Regions from separate parts of the Paenibacillus spongiae genome, predicted to be linked through region 1. Evidence: a T-box and tRNA genes for the amino acid it is inferred to sense, from the RefSeq annotation. Region 1 holds a T-box; the other holds one or more tRNA genes.
What was found. A T-box is a leader RNA that pairs with one kind of tRNA and senses whether it is charged. The one in region 1 lies ahead of L1F29_RS15720 (glutamine--tRNA ligase/YqeY domain fusion protein), so its partner is inferred to be a tRNA-Gln.

Region 2: it encodes a tRNA-Gln, which carries the amino acid that the T-box ahead of L1F29_RS15720 (glutamine--tRNA ligase/YqeY domain fusion protein) is inferred to sense. The anticodon was not compared.

What each region holds. Positions count from the first base shown of each region.
Region 1 is NZ_CP091430.1:3,424,885-3,429,193, forward strand. It holds gene L1F29_RS15715 (Gfo/Idh/MocA family protein) at 1-924, shown strand, start outside; T-box leader at 1,012-1,264, shown strand; gene L1F29_RS15720 (glutamine--tRNA ligase/YqeY domain fusion protein) at 1,339-3,003, shown strand; gene L1F29_RS15725 (histidine phosphatase family protein) at 3,275-3,898, opposite strand; gene L1F29_RS15730 (SDR family oxidoreductase) at 4,289-4,309, shown strand, end outside.
Region 2 is NZ_CP091430.1:6,928,006-6,932,314, reverse strand. It holds rRNA gene L1F29_RS31120 (23S ribosomal RNA) at 1-1,329, shown strand, start outside; tRNA gene L1F29_RS31115 (tRNA-Asn) at 1,436-1,511, shown strand; tRNA gene L1F29_RS31110 (tRNA-Thr) at 1,517-1,592, shown strand; tRNA gene L1F29_RS31105 (tRNA-Glu) at 1,629-1,703, shown strand; tRNA gene L1F29_RS31100 (tRNA-Val) at 1,758-1,833, shown strand; tRNA gene L1F29_RS31095 (tRNA-Gln) at 1,841-1,915, shown strand; tRNA gene L1F29_RS31090 (tRNA-Lys) at 1,917-1,992, shown strand; tRNA gene L1F29_RS31085 (tRNA-Leu) at 2,029-2,111, shown strand; gene L1F29_RS31080 (Gfo/Idh/MocA family protein) at 2,298-3,449, opposite strand; tRNA gene L1F29_RS31075 (tRNA-Leu) at 3,696-3,778, shown strand; gene L1F29_RS31070 (DJ-1/PfpI family protein) at 4,005-4,309, opposite strand, start outside.

The DNA.
Region 1 (4,309 bases):
GCGCGAATATTGCGCGATCGAGCCGATGTCGATTTCTGCGCAATCGTAGGCCGACAACCGGAGAGGACGCTGGCGCGTGCCCAGGCTTTCGGCACGAATGGCTATACGGATATCGATGAGATGCTGGAAAAGGAACAGCCGGATTTGGTCAGCATCTGTCTGCCCAATCAAGACCACTATGAAACCACGCTGAGGGTCATTCAGGCCGGATTCCCGCTTCTTGTCGAGAAACCGCTTGTTTTTGATCTGAAGGAAGCGGATAATCTACTGAGCGAAGCGGCTAAGCGCAATCTGTTCTTCGCCATTAATTTCAATCACCGGTATGCAAAGCCGGTTCAGCTGGCTCGCGAGGCGATCCTCGCAGGCAAGCTTGGCGATCTCACCTTCGCATCATGGCGATTCGGCGGGGAAGGGACGAGCAGCCATCCTCATGCCAATCTGATCGAGACGCAATGCCACGGTTTCGATATGCTGGAGTATTTATGCGGACCGGTCGATTCCGTGATGGCCGAAATGACGGACATGACAGGCGGCGGTCAACGGACGATCGTACTGGCATTGCGATTCGCGAGCGGTACGGTTGGCAGTCTGATCGGTACATACGACTCCTCCTACGCGTACCCAGACACGCACCGGGTCGAGCTGGACGGTACGAAAGGGCGGGCAGTCATTCACGATACGGTCAGGCGGTACACCTATCATCCGAGAGGCAGCGAGCTTGGAGAGGTATGGGAAGCCGGCTATTTCAATGACATGGACCGTGAATTTCACCGTACGTTCGATAAGCATGTCGATGCACTCCTGGCTGCCTTCAAGGCAGGCGAGCGTCCGCCGGTACATGCTGAAGCCGGAATGAGGGCGCTCAAAATCGCGGATGCGGCCATACGGTCATGGAAGACCGGGGCAAGAGTACGCGTTGATTGACGGGTAACCCTCGTTCATGGCGAAACGAACAATAAGCGAATGCTGGTTTACATCAGAGGGATGAATTTGTTATTATAGATCCAATATTCAAACGCGATGATGAGAAGAGTAAGGAAAATCGTTCTTATACAGAGAGCTCCGGCAGCTGAGAAGGAGCAAAGAGCGTATTCCCGAAACAAGCCTCTGAGCAGCAGCCCGGAACCGCAAGGGGGATGGTCTGACGGGAGCTCCCGTTACAGAGATAGAGTATAAGCATTGCCTGCAATGCCGTACTTGAAGAGGTTAATATGGCGACATATTAATGAACCTGGGGTGGTACCACGAAAATTTCGTCCCCAAGACTAGAAGTCTTGGAGGTGGGATTTTTTTTTGTATCTAAGTACCGCGAAATCACGTTCATTAGGAGGAGTCGCCTTGAATAACGAGGGAAATTTTCTGGTCAAACAAATTAGCGAGGAGCTGTCGCAGAATCCATTCGGCAGGGGGATGTGCACGCGCTTCCCTCCCGAGCCCAACGGTTATCTGCATATCGGCAACGCCTATGCGATTCATACGAATTTCACCATGGCAGAGCGATTCAATGGTTCGTTTCATTTGCGCTTTGACGACACGAATCCGCTTAAGGAGGATATCGGGTATGTGAATGCGATTATCGACGATATCAAGTGGCTCGGCTATGATCCGGGCGAGCATATTTACTACGGTTCCGACTATTCGGAAGAAATCTATAACGCAGCGGTCCGTCTGATCAAGAAAGGGAAAGCCTATGTTTGCGATTTGTCACCGGAGGAGCTGACGCATTATCGGGGGACATTGACGGAACCGGGCAGGAACAGTCCTTATCGCGACCGTCCTGTCGAAGAGAATCTGGAGCTCTTCGTGAAAATGAAAGAGGGCGGATTCCCAGCCTCCTCGAGCGTTCTCCGGGCCAAAATCGATATGGCTTCGCCCAATCTGAACCTGCGCGATCCCGTTATCTATCGGATCATCTATGCGGAGCATTACAGAACGGGCCATGAGTGGTGCATCTATCCGATGTACGACTTTGCCCATCCGATTCAGGATGCGATCGAAGGGATCACGTATTCATTATGCTCGATCGAATTCAAAGACCATCGGCCACTGTATGAATGGGTTCTTAAGGAGCTGGATATCCATGAACCTCCGAGGCAAAGAGAGTTCGGGCGGCTAAGCATAACAGGCGCTGTTACAAGCAAACGTTGGTTACGACAGCTGGCGGAAGGCGGATACGTGGATGGCTGGGACGATCCGAGGCTGCCCACCCTCCGCGGCTTAAGAAGACGGGGCTACACGCCGGCAAGCATTCGCCGCTTCATCGAAGAAGTCGGCGGCATCCGCAGCCAGAGCACGGTGGACATCTCGCTGCTGGACCATTGCCTCCGTCAAGATCTCAAGGCATCGACAGTCAGCGTCATGACCGTACTGCAGCCATTGAAGGTCGTTATCACCAACTATCCCGAGGATGAGACAGAGCTGTTGATGATCGAGAATAACAGCGAGAACGAAACGATGGGGAAGAGAGAGGTGGCATTCTCCAGAACGGTCTACATCGAGCGCGAGGATTTCATGGAGCAGCCGCCCAAAGGCTTTCACCGTCTGAGTCTTGGCGGAGAGGTAAGGCTGAAGGGGGCTTATTTCATCCGATGCGAGAACGTGATTAAAGACCCGGATACAGGGGAGATCACCGAACTTCGCTGTACCTACGATCCGCTTACGAAGAGCGGCAGAGGATTCACAGGCCGCAAGGTGAAGGGGACGATCCATTGGGTCTCGGCTGATCATGCCGTAACGGCCGATGTCCATTTGTACGACAGTCTATTGCTTACGCAGAAGCTTCCGGATGAAGACAACGGGGACTGGACCGCAGCAATCAATACGGATTCGCTTGCAGTGGTAAGCAACTGTCTGACGGAACCATTCGTCAAGCATGCCGGGCCGGAGCAAAGATTCCAGTTTTTGCGCCATGGTTATTTTTGCGTGGACACCAAGCATACGACCGAAAATAAGCTTGTGTTCAACCGAATCGTTCCATTGAAGGATACCTGGAATAAACGATGAATTGCTGAAGAAACCAGTCTGCCAGCAGACTGGTTTCTTTTTTGACCAAACAATGGTGAGATGCTTGTCCCCTATCAATTAATGCCACTAAATAACATCATAAATTAATGACATTAATTATCGTGAGAGATGACAGAACAGATAAACTGCATGAACGGTTCAGGAGGCTTGGCAATCGCAGCTCACCGCCACTGGGCTCGTGAAGGATGAGAAGGATTTACGTTCGTCAGATGAATAGCGATGTGGAACGGAAGATTGTCGGAAATGCGAATTAAGAGGTTACTCCGACATCGTCCTGAATTAAGTGAGTGATGTCTGCAATGCTATGGACGAAAATATGATTGTCCTGAAATAATATCCGATGAATACAGCCATTCGGCTGATGAATCCGGATTTTTTCAAACGTAGGCATACCAAGAATGGACTGCAGGATCATCTGATTGAGCGTTCCGTGGAGGAAGATCGCAAGCCGTTTCCCCACATAGCGCTCCTGCAGCGCCAGCACTAAGCGATCCGCCCTGCGCCGCGCCTCGATCAGATTAAGATCGCTATTATAATGCCAGCCTGCTGTTTCCATGTCATCCCCGAAAATCGCCTCCGGAAACGATACGCACATCGTGTCGATCGATGGGCCGATATAAGGGGGACCTGTGCGTACTTCGCAGGCTTCCTTCCAGACCTCAATGGGCAGCCCCAGCTCTCTTGCGGCAGGTGTCGCCGTTTGGAGAGCCCGATGAAGCGGACTGGCTGCAAGTATATCCGGCTTCAGCGCCGCGACCGCACGGCTTACGCTCGCCGCCTGCTGCTCACCGAGCGCGGTTAGCGGCGGATCCGGCATATCAACCGTGCTTATATTCCCTTGAGACTGGCCATGCCTGACGAGAATTAACTCCATCCGTATTCGCTCCTCATCTTCTATATAGACAAAGAGAAATTGAAATATCAGCCGCTTCGCAGGCAGAATGTTCTTCCGATCGCTGTTGTTCCAGGATTTCTTGAATTCCCCTCATAAGGTTGAAATCAGGGAACAAAGGCGAGCGCTAACGCTTCTTCAGAATCATTCTTCCTGCTTCGCTCCGGATTCATAACAATTCCGTCTATATAACTTTTTCACTCATTATACAAACTCTGCCAAATTAGAGCAATGACACGAACCGTATCACCTGCCTTTAACTGATGAAATGACGCTCGCTCACAAAGAATTCATTCCATCTATTAATATGACATAAGATGACGTGATTGCAGGTCTATAATGGACGAATAACAAGCGAAAGGAGCAATGATGATGAAGCCTTTGCATGGCAAA
Region 2 (4,309 bases), 3.5 Mb from region 1:
GTCATGAGTTCCCGCTGCCAAGAAAAGCCTCTAGCCAGGTGAAGGTGCCCGTACCGCAAACCGACACAGGTAGGCGAGCAGAGCATGCTAAGGCGCGCGGAAGAACTCTCGTTAAGGAACTCGGCAAAATGACCCCGTAACTTCGGGAGAAGGGGTGCCTCGGTAGGGTGAATAGCCCGAGGGGGCCGCAGTGAAAAGGCCCAAGCGACTGTTTAGCAAAAACACAGGTCTGTGCGAAGCCGTAAGGCGAAGTATACGGGCTGACGCCTGCCCGGTGCTGGAAGGTTAAGGGGAGCGGTTAGGGGCAACCCGAAGCTGTGAACCGAAGCCCCAGTAAACGGCGGCCGTAACTATAACGGTCCTAAGGTAGCGAAATTCCTTGTCAGGTAAATTCTGACCCGCACGAATGGCGTAACGACTTGGGCGCTGTCTCAACGAGAGATCCGGTGAAATTTTAATACCTGTGAAGATGCAGGTTACCCGCGACAAGACGGAAAGACCCCATGGAGCTTTACTGCAGCTTGATATTGGACTTTGGTACGATCTGTACAGGATAGGTGGGAGCCTGGGAAGCCGGAGCGCCAGCTTCGGTGGAGGCACCGTTGGGATACCACCCTGATCGTATCGGAGTTCTAACCTGCCACCCTGAATCGGGTGGAGGGACCGTGTCAGGCGGGCAGTTTGACTGGGGCGGTCGCCTCCTAAAAAGTAACGGAGGCGCCCAAAGGTTCCCTCAGAATGGTTGGAAATCATTCGTAGCGTGCAAAGGCATAAGGGAGCTTGACTGCGAGACCTACAAGTCGAGCAGGGACGAAAGTCGGGCTTAGTGATCCGGTGGTACCGCATGGAAGGGCCATCGCTCAACGGATAAAAGCTACCCTGGGGATAACAGGCTTATCTCCCCCAAGAGTCCACATCGACGGGGAGGTTTGGCACCTCGATGTCGGCTCATCGCATCCTGGGGCTGAAGTAGGTCCCAAGGGTTGGGCTGTTCGCCCATTAAAGCGGTACGCGAGCTGGGTTCAGAACGTCGTGAGACAGTTCGGTCCCTATCTGTCGTGGGCGTAGGAAATTTGAGAGGAGCTGTCCTTAGTACGAGAGGACCGGGATGGACGTACCGCTGGTGTACCAGTTGTTCCGCCAGGAGCACCGCTGGGTAGCTATGTACGGACGGGATAAGCGCTGAAAGCATCTAAGCGCGAAGCCCCCCTCAAGATGAGATTTCCCAATTCGTAAGACCCCTGGAAGACGACCAGGTTGATAGGTTCGGGGTGGAAGTGCAGTAATGCATGCAGCTGACGAATACTAATCGGTCGAGGGCTTATCCTACAAGCTTTCACGGAGTGAAAGTCTGCTTCGGAAGCATATGCTTTAGATGTAAGAGTTACGCAAACTCGTATCCAGTTTTCAGGGTGTAAAACATCCTTTATATTGTTCCCTGATAGCTCAGTTGGTAGAGCACTCGACTGTTAATCGAGTTGTCACAGGTTCGAGTCCTGTTCGGGGAGCCATTTCTGCTCTCATAGCTCAGTAGGTAGAGTGCATCCATGGTAAGGATGAGGTCACCGGTTCGATCCCGGTTGAGAGCTCCACTTTTTTACTGCAAGCATGCAGCGGAGAATGACTGCGGCCCGTTGGTCAAGGGGTTAAGACACCTCCCTTTCACGGAGGTAACAGGGGTTCGAATCCCCTACGGGTCACCATATTTACTTAACCGATAGACGATGGGTAAATGGCGTACATATCGGACATACTATGGAGGCTTAGCTCAGCTGGGAGAGCATCTGCCTTACAAGCAGAGGGTCGGCGGTTCGATCCCGTCAGCCTCCACCATTGATGTTGGGGATTAGCCAAGCGGTAAGGCAACGGACTTTGACTCCGTCATTCCCAGGTTCGATCCCTGGATCCCCAGCCATGAGCCATTAGCTCAGTTGGTAGAGCACCTGACTTTTAATCAGGGTGTCGTAGGTTCGAGTCCTACATGGCTCACCATTTTTCCTTAGAGAAGAATGGCTATGAAATATTTGTGCGCGTATGGCGGAATTGGCAGACGCACCAGACTTAGGATCTGGCGGGCGACCGTGGGGGTTCAAGTCCCTCTACGCGCACCAACATCAAAAACCAATCTCAAGATCATTTGATCTTGAGATTTTTTTATGTTTAAATCTGAAGGGCATTAAACATATCGTGGGAATTTTGACATAGAGTGAATCTAATAGAGAAGGGGTAAAAATAGATTCGTTCCTTCTCCACCACCTGATTATATGCCCCGGTCATCTGTTGCCATCCGTGCCTTCTTATAACTTGATAATTTGATCCCGGTAAGAAGAGCTGTTACGAAAATCAGGCATATCCATCGACTTCCCGCCGTTCATGACCGAAAGCTCGGAGAGCAGGCCGACCGCTGTCCACTCACAGGCTTCATAGACGTCGATGGCAGGCTTGGCGTTCTTCGCAATCGCATCGACGAAGTCTTGCACGATAAAATAATCGCCACCCCAGTGGCCGGCAGCTTTTTGCTCAGCGGTTACATTCTTGTACCGGTCTGGCAAATAGGTGTAGTAATCCTTCAACGGCCGCCATTCCGGATGCTCGCCAGCTTGATCGGAGGCAAGCCATATTTTGTGCTGGTCTCCTAATCCCCGTGGCGCCTCGTAGCAGCCTTTAGTGCCTTGAAGGGTGTAGTAGGACATATTGTGCGGACGTTCGGAAATGCAGTCGATACGGAGCTTGATCAGCTTGCCGCTTTCGAGCTGGCATAAGGTGATGGTCGTGTCTTCCTGACGGAGCTCAGGCGCGGTATGCCATCCCGTTCCCAGACAGGTAACGGATTTGATACGGTCGTGCTTGAACCATTTCATGACCGGACCCAGACTGTGAGTAGGGTAGAAGGCGCCGCGCTTTCCAAGCTGCCAATATTTCCTCCAGGAGGTTCTGCTGCCGGCCGATCCGCTGGTTGGACGGTTATAGCCGACCGCCAAGCTTTTAATGTCATGAAGGTATTCCCCTTCGCCAAAGTATACGTCACCGAATAATCCTTGCTCGACCATGTTGCTAATAAGCTGGTTCTCCGGGATGTAGCAGTAATTCTCGGCCATCATGTACACCTTGCCGTACTTCTCGACAGCATCCTTCAGCCACCACAATTCGTCCATGGTAACACCAGCGGTCACTTCACTCAGCACATGCTTGCCGGCATCGAGCGCGGCAAGCGTCTGAGGGACATGCAGCTGCATCGGTGAGGATACGACGACGGCATCAATATCCGATTCTAGCATATCCTCGTAGATGCGGTAGGTGTTCGGAATATGATGTCTCAGCGCTGCTTCTTTCAATAACGCCTCGTCCAAATCGCATAGCGCGACGACTTCTGCTTCAGGACAGGACTGAAATCCCAATAAGGTGCTTAAACCTCTCGCTCCGACAATACCGACCTTAATCTTCGTCATGCGTGCCCCTCCTAGAAAAAATTTACTATAGTTAAATCTATCATAGTTGTGGCATCCGAAACAGAACCTTTATAACAAAGCAGCCTGCCGAGGCTAGAAAGGCGTGTAAGTAAAGGGATGAGATTGCAGCTGTGCTCCTGTTCAAGAAATATAATAATTAACAGTTGCATTTCGTTAAGATAACTTGTATTATAGTTAGGTAGCACAATTTTAAGACCTCTTATAAATGTGCTGCAGTACGAATAAGCGCGTATGGCGGAATTGGCAGACGCACCAGACTTAGGATCTGGCGGGCGACCGTGGGGGTTCAAGTCCCTCTACGCGCACCAACCTTAACTAACGGACTCCTGAATCCTACAGATTCGGGAGTTTTTTGTTGTCCACATCAATGAGCAAACCAACAGTCTGGTTAGGGGACTTATACCCAAACTGTACATGCATTGTTGATAATGACGTGAATAGATGAACGCGAAATTCGTCTATCCACATGTGGATAAGCCATCGGCAGATTCAATCTGCCGATGGCTTATCTGTTTTCCACATCCCGTTAACCATTCAGGGGATAAATGCTTCATGTACCGAATCATACTCCACATCATCTTTGTACATTTGATAAGCGGAACCGTATTCCATCGTACGAGCAACATCAGCGATGAATGCTTCGTCATACCCGGCTCTTCGAAGCAGATGGAATCCCATCTCCATACCGGAAGCAATCCCGCCTGCGGTGACGATCCGCCCGGCATCGACAAGTCGCGCCCGAGAGATCCGGCAAGCCGGTGCAATTTCCGCCAATCGGTCAATCGGAACCTTGCCCATATTCGATGATTCCAGCCGGTCAGGCTCTTTCCGGTTGGTAG